DNA from 3 places in the Rhizobium sp. WYJ-E13 genome. Region 1 is predicted to be linked to each of the others. Evidence: predicted binding sites of a transcription regulator. Region 1 holds the regulator's gene; each other region holds the start of a gene.
What was found. The regulator LexA, encoded in region 1, represses DNA repair genes until DNA is damaged. The targets are predictions, from matches to a motif close to TGTTCNNNNTGTGTTCNG.
Positions count from the first base shown of each region.

Region 2: a site for LexA is predicted at 1,473-1,490, ahead of recA (recombinase RecA). Genes of this name have one in related genera too.
Region 3: a site for LexA is predicted at 1,818-1,835, ahead of KQ933_RS19005 (helicase-related protein). Genes of this name have one in related genera too.

Region 1 is NZ_CP076853.1:1,332,242-1,336,449, forward strand. Features, by position in the region: gene KQ933_RS06745 (ComEC/Rec2 family competence protein) at 1-1,560, shown strand, start outside; gene lexA (transcriptional repressor LexA) at 1,541-2,263, opposite strand; gene KQ933_RS06755 (VOC family protein) at 2,459-3,346, shown strand; gene kdsA (3-deoxy-8-phosphooctulonate synthase) at 3,343-4,188, shown strand.
Region 2 is NZ_CP076853.1:1,609,978-1,614,185, reverse strand. Features, by position in the region: gene KQ933_RS08115 (pseudouridine-5'-phosphate glycosidase) at 1-412, opposite strand, end outside; gene KQ933_RS08110 (carbohydrate kinase family protein) at 443-1,387, opposite strand; gene recA (recombinase RecA) at 1,617-2,705, shown strand; gene alaS (alanine--tRNA ligase) at 2,862-4,208, shown strand, end outside.
Region 3 is NZ_CP076853.1:3,827,463-3,831,670, forward strand. Features, by position in the region: gene KQ933_RS19005 (helicase-related protein) at 1-1,656, opposite strand, end outside; gene KQ933_RS19010 (DUF3309 family protein) at 2,516-2,671, shown strand; gene KQ933_RS19015 (YMGG-like glycine zipper-containing protein) at 2,697-2,951, shown strand; gene KQ933_RS19020 (hypothetical protein) at 3,141-3,329, shown strand; gene KQ933_RS19025 (beta-ketoacyl-ACP reductase) at 3,483-4,208, opposite strand.

The sequences.
Region 1 (4,208 bases):
TTTGCTGCTTCACTTGTCACCGATGAGAGACGGGCGATCTCGGATGAAACGACCGAGGCGCTGCGGCAATCCGGCCTTGCCCACATCATCGCGATCTCCGGTCTCAATATGGCGCTCTCCGCCGGCATCTTCTTTGTCGGCCTGCGGGTCATCCTCAGTCTTTTTCCCGCCATTGCCCAAGCATGGCCGACCAAGAAAATCGCGGCGGCCGGCGCGCTCGCTGCGGTGACGGCTTATTATCTGATCTCGGGTTTTGCCGTCTCCGCCGAACGCGCTTTCATCATGATGGCGATCATGCTGGTTGCCGTCTTCTTTGACCGGCCGTCGATCAGCCTTAGAAACGTGGCGCTGTCCGCGCTCGTGATCCTTGCAGTCTCGCCATCGGAGGTGCTGGGGCCGAGTTTCCAGATGTCCTTTGCCGCAACGCTTGCCCTGGTCGCCGGTTACGACCTCTGGAAAGTGCGTCCGATGCGGGAGAATGCCTTTGCCAAGCTGCCGATCCTCAAACCTGTCCTCATGATTGGCGGCTTCTTCGGCGGCATTTTCCTGACGTCGCTCATTGGCGGTTTCTCGACCGCGCTGTTTTCGATCGATCATTTTCACCGGCTGACTGCCTACGGCCTGCCGGCAAATCTCGCGGCCATGCCTGTCATTTCCTTCATCGTCATGCCTGCCGGGATGCTGGCGATGCTGCTGATGCCTTTTGGCCTCGATGGCCCGATGTGGCAGATCGCAGGATTCGGGCTCGATCTGGTGATAAAAATCGCAAAGACGGTATCGAGCTGGGGCGGCAATATCGATGTGGGCCGTTTGCCCGGCTGGTACTTCCCGACAGCCGTCTTCGGGTTTCTGCTGCTAACCTTGCTCAGAACCAGACTGCGGCACGCCGGAACAGCAATCGTTGCGGTTTCCACGCTTGCCGTCGCGTTGCTTCCGGTCGAGGCGATGCCCGACATCACCATCGCCGAAGATGGCGGCCTGGTTGCTGTTGTCGATGGAGAGGCGATAGCTTCGAATCGCGAAAAGCCTCCTGCCTTCATCTTCGAACAATGGCAGCGGGCGCTTACCATGGAAGAGCATCGAAAGCCGTTCATGCTCCAGGCTGTCAATGTCCCCGCTGCGCCTGAAGGCAAACAGCTGCAGCTGTCACGGGATCAGCAGGACGAAGCCAGAGCAGCAATGAGACATGCCGCCGCAAGCTCGCCATCGCGCTTCTCCTGCCAGAAGGGCGCCTGGTGCACTGCCTTGCTCGGGAATGGAAAGAAACTGACGATCATCGACAATGCAGCCTATCTCGGGCCGGCCTGCGATACGGCCGATATCGTCGTTACCCCTGTCCGTTTGCGGTTTGACCATTGTCGCTCCGGCGCATTGCTCTTTACTGGCGAGACACTACGCAGAACAGGCTCGATCGAACTTCGTTTTACCGATAAGGGAACTGAGATCACAACTGCATTCGACACGTTGCGACGGCCCTGGATGCGCCACCGTGCCTATGATTGGCGCAGCGACAGTTTCGCAGACGCCAGTACGTCACCAGTCAGTGATAGCGGCGAATGAGGCCGACGAGCTTGCCCTGGACCTTGACGCGATCCGGCGGGAAGATGCGCGTCTCATAAGCGGGGTTTGCTGCTTCGAGTGCAATCGATGCACCCTTGCGGCGAAAACGCTTGAGCGTCGCTTCCTCCTCGTCGACGAGTGCCACGACAATATCACCGGGATTGGCGGTGCTGCCGTTGCGGATGATGACCGTGTCGCCATCGAAGATGCCGGCTTCGATCATCGAGTCGCCACGAACCTCGAGCGCATAATGCTCACCCGAGCCCAGCATGTCGGCGGGAACATTGATGTCGTGCGTATTGTTCTGGATTGCCGAGATCGGCACGCCGGCGGCGATGCGCCCCATGACCGGCACAGAAATCGAATTGCCGTTGTCGGCAGCAGGTGCAGGCTTTGCCGGAGCGGGAGCCAACGGCTGAGGCTTTCCGAGGCTGCCCTCGATGACGCTCGGCGAAAAGCCGCGCCGAGGCTGCAGGCTTGGGCTGTAGGCTTCCGGCAACTTGATGACTTCGAGCGCGCGTGCCCGGTTCGGAAGCCGGCGAATGAAGCCGCGTTCCTCAAGCGCCGTGATCAGCCGGTGAATACCGGATTTAGAGGCAAGATCCAGCGCATCCTTCATCTCGTCGAAAGACGGCGGAACGCCTGACTCCTTCATCCTTTCGTGAATGAAAAGAAGGAGTTCCTGTTGTTTGCGTGTGAGCATGGCGTGTACCCCAGTCTTGAAACAAATCCAGAACGGACACTATATGTTCCATATGTGTTCTGCAAGTAGCTAAATTTTCGTAAAACTTCTGTTCATTCTGCAGAGAATTTTATTTTTATCGGCGGAAAGCCTGCCTGGCCTTGCTTCGTAGCGTCTGCTGAAGCACATCTCCTGGTGATTGCTAGAGAGTAGCCGATGACCCAGGACATGCTTCCGATTGATCATCTCGTTTTGCCGGTTACCGATATCGACCTTGCCCGCGAAAGGCTGGGCAAGCTTGGTTTCACCGTCGCGCCCGATGCCCGCCATCCCTTCGGCACGGAAAATGCCTGCGTTTTCTTTACCGACAAAACCTACCTTGAGCCATTGGGTGTCGCGAGTGTGGAGGAGAGCGAGGAGACGGCGCGTGAGGGCAATGTCTTCACTGCCCGCAATCAGGCTTTCCGTTTCCGCTGCGGCAGCGAAGGATTGTCCGCCATCGCCTTTGCGACAGGGGATGCAAAGCAAGAACATTCTCGTTTCGTGAAGGGCAGCATCAGTGCCGGTCCTGTGCTGCAGTTCGAACGTCCAGTGAAAATGCCCGATGGTGCAGAAAGTGTTGCCGGCTTCCGGCTCGCCTTCGCTGGCGACCTACGGGCACCGGATTTCTTTCTCTTCGCTGTCGAGCGCATCAACCCGCTTCCGGCCAGCCGCAGCGCGCTGGAGATCCATGCCAATGGCGTGACAGGCATTGCCGAGATCGCGCTCGCGGCGCCCGAGCCGACAGCTTTCGGCGAGTTCGTTCGCGCGGCGGCAAAAGCCGCTTCTGCCGATGTCACGAGTTTCGGGCTGGAGGTGCCGACCGGAAACGCAAAGATCAGCCTGATGACCCCAGAGGGGCTGGAGGCCTATTTCGATCTGGCGACGCCGGATAGCGATCGCGGCCTGCGCGGCCGGGCGATCCTCTTTGCGGTTGCCGATCTGGCCGTGACAGAAGCGCATTTGGCTGCTAACGGGGTGACCTATACACGCAAGGCCAACCGTATTCTTGTGAAGCCCGCGCCCGGTCAGGGCACGCTCTTCGCCTTCGAGGAAACACCATGAGCTCCAATACCAATGCAGAGGTCCGGATCGGCGAAGGCGCTGGCCAGGTTCTGTTTTCCAATTCTGCCAAGCTTTCGCTCATCGCTGGTCCGTGCCAGATGGAAAGCCGCGAGCATGCCTTCATGGTCGGCGGCACGCTGAAGGAGCTGTGCGACAAGCTCGGTATCGGCCTCGTCTACAAGACCTCCTATGACAAGGCAAACCGCACCTCGATTTCCGCCAAGCGCGGTATCGGCCTCGAAAAGGCGATGGAGGTTTTCGACGACCTCAAGAAGGAATTCGGTTTTCCTGTCCTGACGGATGTTCATACGGCAGAACAATGCGCCATTGTCGCTGAAACCGTCGACGTGCTGCAGATCCCGGCCTTCCTCTGCCGCCAGACGGATCTTCTCGTTGCCGCCGCCAAGACCGGCCGCGTCGTCAACGTCAAGAAAGGCCAGTTCCTCGCGCCCTGGGACATGAAGAATGTGCTCGGCAAGCTGAATGCCAGCGGCAATCCGAATATATTGCTTTGCGAACGCGGTGTTTCCTTCGGCTACAACACGCTGGTCTCCGACATGCGTTCCCTGCCGATCATGGCGGCGATGGGCGCTCCTGTTATCTTCGACGCCACGCATTCCGTCGCCCAGCCGGGCGGGCAGGGCGATTCCTCCGGCGGCCAGCGCGAATTCGTTGAAACGCTGGCGCGTGCTGCCGTAGCCGCCGGCGTTGCGGGTGTCTTCATCGAAACCCATGAGGATCCGGACAATGCCCCTTCCGACGGCCCGAACATGGTCTATCTCAAGGATATGCCGCGGCTTCTGGAAAAGCTGCTCGCCTTTGATGCGGTTGCCAAGGGCTGACAGTCAAAAGCCTGACATGA
Region 2 (4,208 bases), 280 kb from region 1:
CACGATGCACGCCGCCAATACCGCCGGTCGCGAAGACCCTGATGCCGGCGCGAGCTGCCGCGATCATCGTAGCGGCAACGGTGGTCGCACCGGTGCGGCGTTCGGCGATCGCGAAGGCGATATCGGCGCGCGAGACCTTCATCACGTCCTTGGCCTGGGCGAGCTGCTCCAGCTCTGCAGCTTCGAGGCCGATATGCAGCGTGCCGTGGATAACGGCGATGGTCGCGGGAACGGCACCCTGGTCGCGGATGATCGCTTCGACGCTGCGCGCCATTTCGATATTGCCGGGATAGGGCATGCCATGGGTGATGATGGTCGATTCGAGCGCTACGATCGGGGCGCCGCGCTGCTTGGCTGCGGCCACTTCCTTCGAGTAGGAGATCGGCAGCAGGGGCGAGATGGGTTTGGTCATGATCCGTATCCGTTTATCGATTTAGCGGCTTCAATGCAGAATTCTCGCCGCCGGGACAAGCGAAAGCATGTCTCGGAGCAGTTCCGGCGAAAGATTTTCGTTCACGGCATGCGATGATTGCACGGTCAATGCTGCCGCCGCCGCGCCATGACGGACCGCCTCTTCGAGCGGCAGGCCACGCATGAGCGCAGAGAGCGTGCCGGCTGCCAGCGAATCTCCCGCGCCGGTGACATCGGCGACAATGTCCGAAATCGGTGGCTGAAGGACAAACGCACGTCCATCCTTGAAGGCGACGAGTTCGCGCTGACCGCGGGTGACGACCGCACCACCAATGCCGATGTCACCGAGCAGGGACGGCCAGGCGGTCGCGTCTTCCGGACGGTCACCGACAAGGGCCGCAGCCTCGGCCTCATTGAGGAAGAGATAGTCGATGCCATCGAGGCAGGGCAGGAGGCGCACGACCTTGGCCGGCGAAATGGCGATTGCCGCGACCGGCTTGCCGAGTGCCTTTGCCTTTGCGACGATCGCCACTGCCGTTTCCTCCGGCAGGTTGGCATCGAAGAGGATGAAATCGGTGGCGGCGAAGGCGTCGCGCACCCAGCGGATCGAGAGCCGCCGCGGCGCGAAGAAGCGGTAGAGGTCCATATCCGCCAGCGCGATGACGAGGTTGCCGTCCCTCTCGATGATCGCCGTATAGCTCGGCGTCTTGCGATCGAGGAACACGAAGGGGCGGTCGTTGATGCCGGCAAAGTCGGCCGCCTCGCTCACCATCTCGCCGATCGGGTCACCGCCGCGTGGCGAAATCATCGTTACGTCGAAACCGAGCCGGGCGAGATTACGCGCCGCATTGAAGCCGCCGCCGCCCGGTTCCTCGAACCATGTTCCGGGGTTGCTGGCACCAGGCGCCGTCTCTCCGGCAATACGGCCGCGGCGATCGATATGGGCGCCGCCGAGGACGAGAATCTTGCGGCTCATTTCTGCACTCCCCAGGCGAATCGAATGGTGGGCAAAGCTGCCGCGTTCACTTGCCGAAACGCATTAAGCCGTTGCTTTGCATCGATAAAACAAAAATAGAACACAGGCCGTTTTACCTTTTTCTTTCAATTATTTGCAACCCCATTGCGAAATAAGAACAAATCGGGTACAAACTTCGCATCAGCGGCGACATTGCTAGAGCAGCGTCAATAACCTAAAGGTGGATCGAATGTCTCAGAATTCATTGCGGCTCGTAGAGGACAAATCGGTGGACAAAAGCAAGGCGCTCGAAGCGGCACTCTCACAGATCGAGCGGTCGTTCGGCAAGGGCTCGATCATGAAACTCGGCTCGAACGAGAACATCGTCGAGATCGAAACGGTTTCCACGGGTTCGCTCAGCCTCGATATCGCTCTCGGCATCGGCGGTCTGCCGAAGGGTCGTATCATCGAGATCTACGGTCCGGAAAGCTCCGGTAAGACGACGCTCGCGCTGCAGACCATTGCCGAAGCGCAGAAGAAGGGCGGCATCTGCGCCTTCGTCGATGCCGAACATGCGCTCGATCCGGTCTATGCCCGCAAGCTCGGCGTCGACCTGCAGAACCTTTTGATCTCCCAGCCGGACACCGGCGAACAGGCGCTTGAAATCACCGATACGCTGGTGCGCTCCGGCGCCATCGACGTGCTCGTCGTCGACTCGGTTGCAGCGCTGACGCCGCGCGCCGAAATCGAAGGCGAAATGGGCGACAACCTGCCGGGCATGCAGGCCCGTTTGATGAGCCAGGCGCTGCGCAAGCTGACGGCTTCGATCTCCAAATCGAATACGATGGTGATCTTCATCAACCAGATCCGCATGAAGATCGGCGTCATGTTCGGTTCGCCGGAAACGACGACCGGCGGTAACGCGCTCAAGTTCTACGCCTCCGTCCGTCTCGACATCCGCCGCATCGGCCAGGTCAAGGAACGCGAAGAGGTGATCGGCAACCAGACGCGCGTCAAGGTCGTCAAGAACAAGATGGCGCCTCCCTTCAAGCAGGTCGAATTCGACATCATGTATGGCGAAGGCGTCTCCAAGACCGGCGAACTCGTCGATCTCGGCGTCAAGGCCGGCATCGTCGAGAAATCGGGCGCCTGGTTCTCCTACAACAGCCAGCGCCTCGGCCAGGGCCGCGAAAACGCCAAGACTTTTCTGCGCGACAATCCGGATCTCGCCCGCGAGATCGAAACGGCGCTTCGCCAGAATGCCGGCCTGATCGCCGACCGCTTCCTGCAGAATGGCGGACCTGACGCCGGTGACGATGCAGGTGATGGCGATATGTAATTTTCGCCTCTACTGTTGAAGCAGATTTCCTGCCGGCCGCATTCCCCAACGAGAATGCGGCCGGTTTTGTTTGTTTGCTGGACAGTGGCTAGGTCGAACGATAAAAGCCGATGGATTTAATTTTACCTGCCTGCAGGCAGCATCGAAGGGCATGAAATGAGCGGTGTAAACGATATCCGGTCGACCTTCCTCGACTACTTCAAGAAGAACGGCCACGAGATCGTTCCATCGAGCCCGCTCGTGCCGCGCAACGATCCGACGCTGATGTTCACCAATGCCGGCATGGTGCAGTTCAAGAACGTTTTCACCGGTCTCGAAAAGCGTCCCTATTCGACGGCGACCACCTCGCAGAAGTGCGTGCGCGCCGGCGGCAAGCATAACGACCTCGACAATGTCGGCTATACCGCACGCCACCTGACCTTCTTCGAAATGCTCGGCAACTTCTCCTTCGGCGACTATTTCAAGGAGAATGCGATCGAGCTTGCCTGGAAGCTCGTCACCGAAGGTTTCGACCTGCCGAAGAATCGCCTGCTGGTAACCGTCTATTCCGAAGATGAAGAGGCTGCGACGCTCTGGAAGAAGATCGCCGGTTTCTCCGACGACAAGATCATCCGCATCCCGACGTCGGACAATTTCTGGCAGATGGGCGATACCGGCCCCTGCGGTCCGTGCTCGGAAATCTTCATCGACCAGGGCGAGAATATCTGGGGCGGCCCTCCCGGCTCGCCGGAAGAAGATGGCGACCGGTTCCTGGAATTCTGGAACCTCGTCTTCATGCAGTTCGAACAGACCGAGCCCGGCGTGCGCAACCCGCTGCCGCGTCCGTCTATCGATACCGGCATGGGTCTGGAGCGCATGGCCGCCGTTCTGCAGGGCGTCCAGAGCGTCTTCGACACCGACCTGTTCCGCACCCTGATCGGCGCCATCGAAGATACGATGGGCGTAAAGGCTGAAGGTTCCGCAAGCCATCGCGTCATCGCCGACCACCTTCGCTCGTCGGCCTTCCTGATCGCCGATGGCGTGCTGCCGTCGAATGAGGGCCGCGGCTACGTGCTGCGCCGTATCATGCGCCGCGCCATGCGCCATGCGCAGCTTCTCGGCGCCACGGAACCGCTGATCTACAAGCTGCTGCCGACTCTGGTGCAGCAGATGGGTCGCGCCTATCCGGAACTGGTGCGCGCCGAGGCGCTGATCTCCGAAACGCTGAAGCTCGAGGAAAACCGCTTCCGCAAGACGCTGGAGCGTGGCCTGTCGCTGCTGTCGGATGCGACGACGGACCTCGGCAAGGGCGACATGCTGGACGGCGAGACTGCCTTCAAGCTCTACGACACCTACGGCTTCCCGCTCGATCTGACACAGGACGCGCTGCGCGCCCGCGAGATCGGCGTCGACATCTCCGGCTTCACCGATGCGATGCAGCGCCAGAAAGCCGAAGCCCGCTCGCACTGGGCCGGCTCCGGCGAGAAGGCAACCGAAACCGTCTGGTTCGAGCTCAAGGAAAAG
Region 3 (4,208 bases), 1.9 Mb from region 1:
CGCATGCAGGCGCGCGGCACGGGCTTCGAATTCAAGCGCGAGCGCCTTCTGCGACGCAGACTGAACCGCCTTGGCGTCCGGCCCATCCGTTCCACCCACAGGCGTAAAACGGAACCCGGTCAACTGCCCCACATGATGTCCTTCAACAAAGACATCGCCATTCACACTGATTTCAGCTTCCAGCATCGCATTCTCTCTCAGGCGCTTCATGAGCACAGATGTCCTGCGATCAACAAAGCGTTTCGTCAACCTTTCATGCAACGCGTCGGACAATCGATCTTCGATTTCCCGCGTCTTTTCCTGCCAGTGTGTCGGATCGGCAAGCCAGCCGGGCCGATTCGAAACATAAGTCCAGGTTCTTATCTGCGCGATTCGCGCCGAAAGCGTGTCAATTTCTCCATCTGTCCGATCCGAGCGATGAACCTGTTCCGCGAGAAACTGCTCGTTTACCGTGCCATAGCGCACCAGATCGGAAAAGAGGGTAGAAATAAGATCGGCATGTTGCGCAGGCGTTATGCGCCGATAGTCCGGTAGAGCGCAAGCCTCCCAGAGCTTTTCGACGCGCGCCGGCGTGTTAGCGAGGTCGGTAATTTCCGGATAGCGCGATAAATGTTCGAGCGCCTGCTGGTCGACCGCCGGCAGCGCCCGCGTCAGACCCGGCACGCGGGGTCCGGTCTCAAGGCTTGCCCGCAGGGATTGTATCGAGGAGAAATCAAGATCCTTGGTCCGCCACTGCAGAACCTTGATATTATCAAATTCGTGGCCCTCGATGCGCTGCACCAGCTCCTCGTCGAACGGCGAGACCTGGCCGGTTACACCAAATGTCCCGTCGCGCACATGACGTCCCGCGCGCCCGGCAATCTGGCCGAGCTCACCAGGATTGAGATTGCGGAACTGATAGCCGTCGAACTTCCGATCCTGCGCGAAGGCCACATGATCGACATCGAGATTGAGACCCATGCCGATCGCATCGGTCGCAACCAGATATTCGACATCGCCCGCCTGATAGAGCGCCACTTGCGCATTGCGGGTGCGCGGGCTCAGCGCCCCGAGCACCACGGCAGCTCCACCACGCTGACGACGGATCAGTTCGGCGATTGCGTAAACCTCGTCCGCCGAGAAGGCGACGATAGCCGAACGCTGCGGCAGCCGGGTGATCTTCTTCTGTCCCGCATAGAGAAGGTGAGAAAGCCGCGGCCGCTCCGTGACGGTTATCCCCGGCAGAAGCTGCTGCAGGATCGGCCGCATGGTACCGGCGCCAAGCAGCAGCGTCTCGTCACGGCCGCGCAGATGCAGGATACGGTCTGTGAAGATATGGCCGCGCTCGAGGTCTCCCGCGAGTTGCACCTCATCGATAGCAACAAAGGCGGCTTTGGTTTCCCGCGGCATCGCCTCGACCGTGCAGACGGAGAAGCGCGCATTCGGCGGCGAGATCTTTTCTTCCCCGGTTACCAGCGCAACATTCTGGGCGCCGACTTTTTCCACCACCCGCGTATAGACTTCGCGCGCGAGCAAGCGGAGCGGCAGGCCGATAACACCTGTGCCATGCGCCACCATGCGTTCGATCGCATAATGGGTCTTGCCGGTATTGGTCGGCCCAAGCACCGCGGTCACGCCGCGCCCGCTCAGTATCATCGGCTGCGAAGTCAGGGTCATGGTCCATGCAAGTGAGGCGGGGACGCCCCGGGTCAAGTCGGCTCCTGCGGGTAAGGCAGAGAACACATGGACAGCCGAAGCTCCAAACGCAAGGGCAGATTTGAAATAGACTCTGGATTGAGCATGGAAGTCACAGTCCGCTAAGTCCTTGATTTAAGATTCGGAACAGCTTGAGAACGAATCGGAGACGAATCGCTGACTCCGGCTGATTCAGCTTTTGTTCACGGCTAAGTATTGATTTTGAATCGGTTTTTTACACTAGATGCTGAATCTGTAGACTCGCCTGAGAACAAATGCTGGCAACCGCGATTAACGCTTCTTGCCGCATCGTAAAGGCGCAAAGGTCAAGGCCGAAATTAACGCTTCGATCAAAGCCGGAACGAAGCGGAGACGAATCGCCGATATCGAGGTTTTCCCTTTTCGTTCACTGCGAGATCTTGTGGCGTTTTCGCCACCGATCCCCAGATACGGGTTCCGGGTTTGCCGCAGCCATCCCGAGCCGTTGGATCGCATTAATCATTTGCATGCCGAATTTACAGAGCCTTAAACAGGCCGGCGCCGGTAGGCCGATGAAAGTCATGGCTGATCAAAGCCGGAACGAATCGCCGACGAATCGGAGACATCTTCATTTTCCCGCTTTGTTCACCGCAACATATTGTATTTAAAGAGAATTTTAACCATACCCGGAAAATACCCCATAACATTTCGCCGACTTGCTTTCGAAAGAACCGGCTAAATTTGGCTTCTGTCGCAATGAGGGATAACGCCGCCGTGATATTCTGAGAGTTTAGCCGGGAACAAAAATCGCGGATGCGGGTTTCTAGTCCAGTCGAAATGAGAATGAGGCAGGACAAACACCATGCTTGGCACGATACTTCTTATTATCCTTATTCTATTATTGGTCGGCGCCTTGCCGAATTGGGGTTATAGCCGCGGCTGGGGCTATGGACCTTCGGGTGGTTTGGGGTTAGTTCTCGTCATCATTATCATTCTTGTACTGATGGGCCGAATTTAAAGGCCGGTAACCTGGGGAGTTAGACATGAAAAAGATTGTTCTTAGCTGCGCTCTCATTGGCGCTCTCGCCTCCTGCACCCCAACGGAGCAGGGCACGGCGATTGGTGCGGGCACGGGCGCCATCATCGGCGGCGCCGTCAGCAACAGCTGGGGTGGCGCGGCAGTTGGCGCAGTCGCCGGCGGTCTGACAGGCGCACTGATCGGCCAGTCGGTTGAACGCCGCGGCTACTGCATCTATCGCGACCGCTACGGTCGCCGCTACGAAGCTCGCTGCCGCTAACCAGCATCGCCCCATCGGAAATTTTGAACGGGCGCTTCGGCGTCCGTTTTTCTTGCGCGCGTTTATCGTCAACATGGCGTTGACGATTGGTCGCTGAAGTCAAATCTACCGCGCCGCCGACGCCAGGCGCATATTAGTTTCAAGATCGCAAGGGCAGAGCACCTGCCGCCTGCGAGTGGAAACGCCATCATGGCCCACATCCTGCTCAATTCCGCCGTCGCCGTCCTGATCGCCACGGCCTTTCTTACGACAGCAATTGCCGCTCTCCGCAGCCAAGACCGCGCTTTCCAGAAGGTGCCCGTCAAGGCCAACAGACGGTATCATCCAAACGCTGACACCATCAAAGAAACCGAAAACCGCGTGACGGTAAATATTTGAGCGCCGTCCGCGGGAGACACGGCCATCAACAGGATCATCGTGATCCCCGCCCTCATCACCATTGCCTTCGCGGGCTATGGCGCATCCGCCGGCCCCCTATGACGGCACCGGCAGCTTCCCGAGCAACTATGCCCACAATCAGAAAAAATAGGCTCAGACGAAGAACTGACCGCCATTGGCCGTCAGCGTCGAGCCGGTGATGAAACCGGCGTCGTCCGAAACGAGAAAAGTCACGCAACGCGCGATCTCCTCGGGTTCACCGAGGCGCCCGACCGGGATTTGCGGAATGATCTTCTCATTCAGCACCTTTTCCGGCACGGCCAGCACCATCTCCGTACCGATGTAACCGGGGCAGATGGCGTTGACGGTAATGTTCTTGACAGCGCCCTCCTGAGCGAGCGCCTTGGTGAAGCCGAGGTCACCGGCCTTGGCGGCGGAATAATTCGCTTGTCCCATCTGGCCCTTCTGGCCGTTGATGGAGGAGATATTGACGATGCGCCCGAAGCTGCGGTCGCGCATGCCGCTCCAGACATGATGCGTCATGTTGAAGAGGCCGGTGAGGTTGGTATTGATCACCTCGTGCCACTGCTGCGGCGTCATCTTGTGGAACATCGCATCACGCGTGATGCCGGCATTGTTGACGAGGATTTCGACCGGGCCGAGCTCGGCCTGAACCCTCGTGATACCCTCGCCGCAGGCGACATAGTCGGACACGTCCCACTTGAAGGCCGGAATGCCGGTAACATCGTGAAATGCCCTGGCCTTTTCATCATTGCCGGCATAGTTGGCGGCAACCTTATAGCCGGCATTCTTCAGCGCCATCGAAATTGCCGCGCCAATACCGCGCGTACCACCAGTGACCAGAGCCACCCTGCTCAT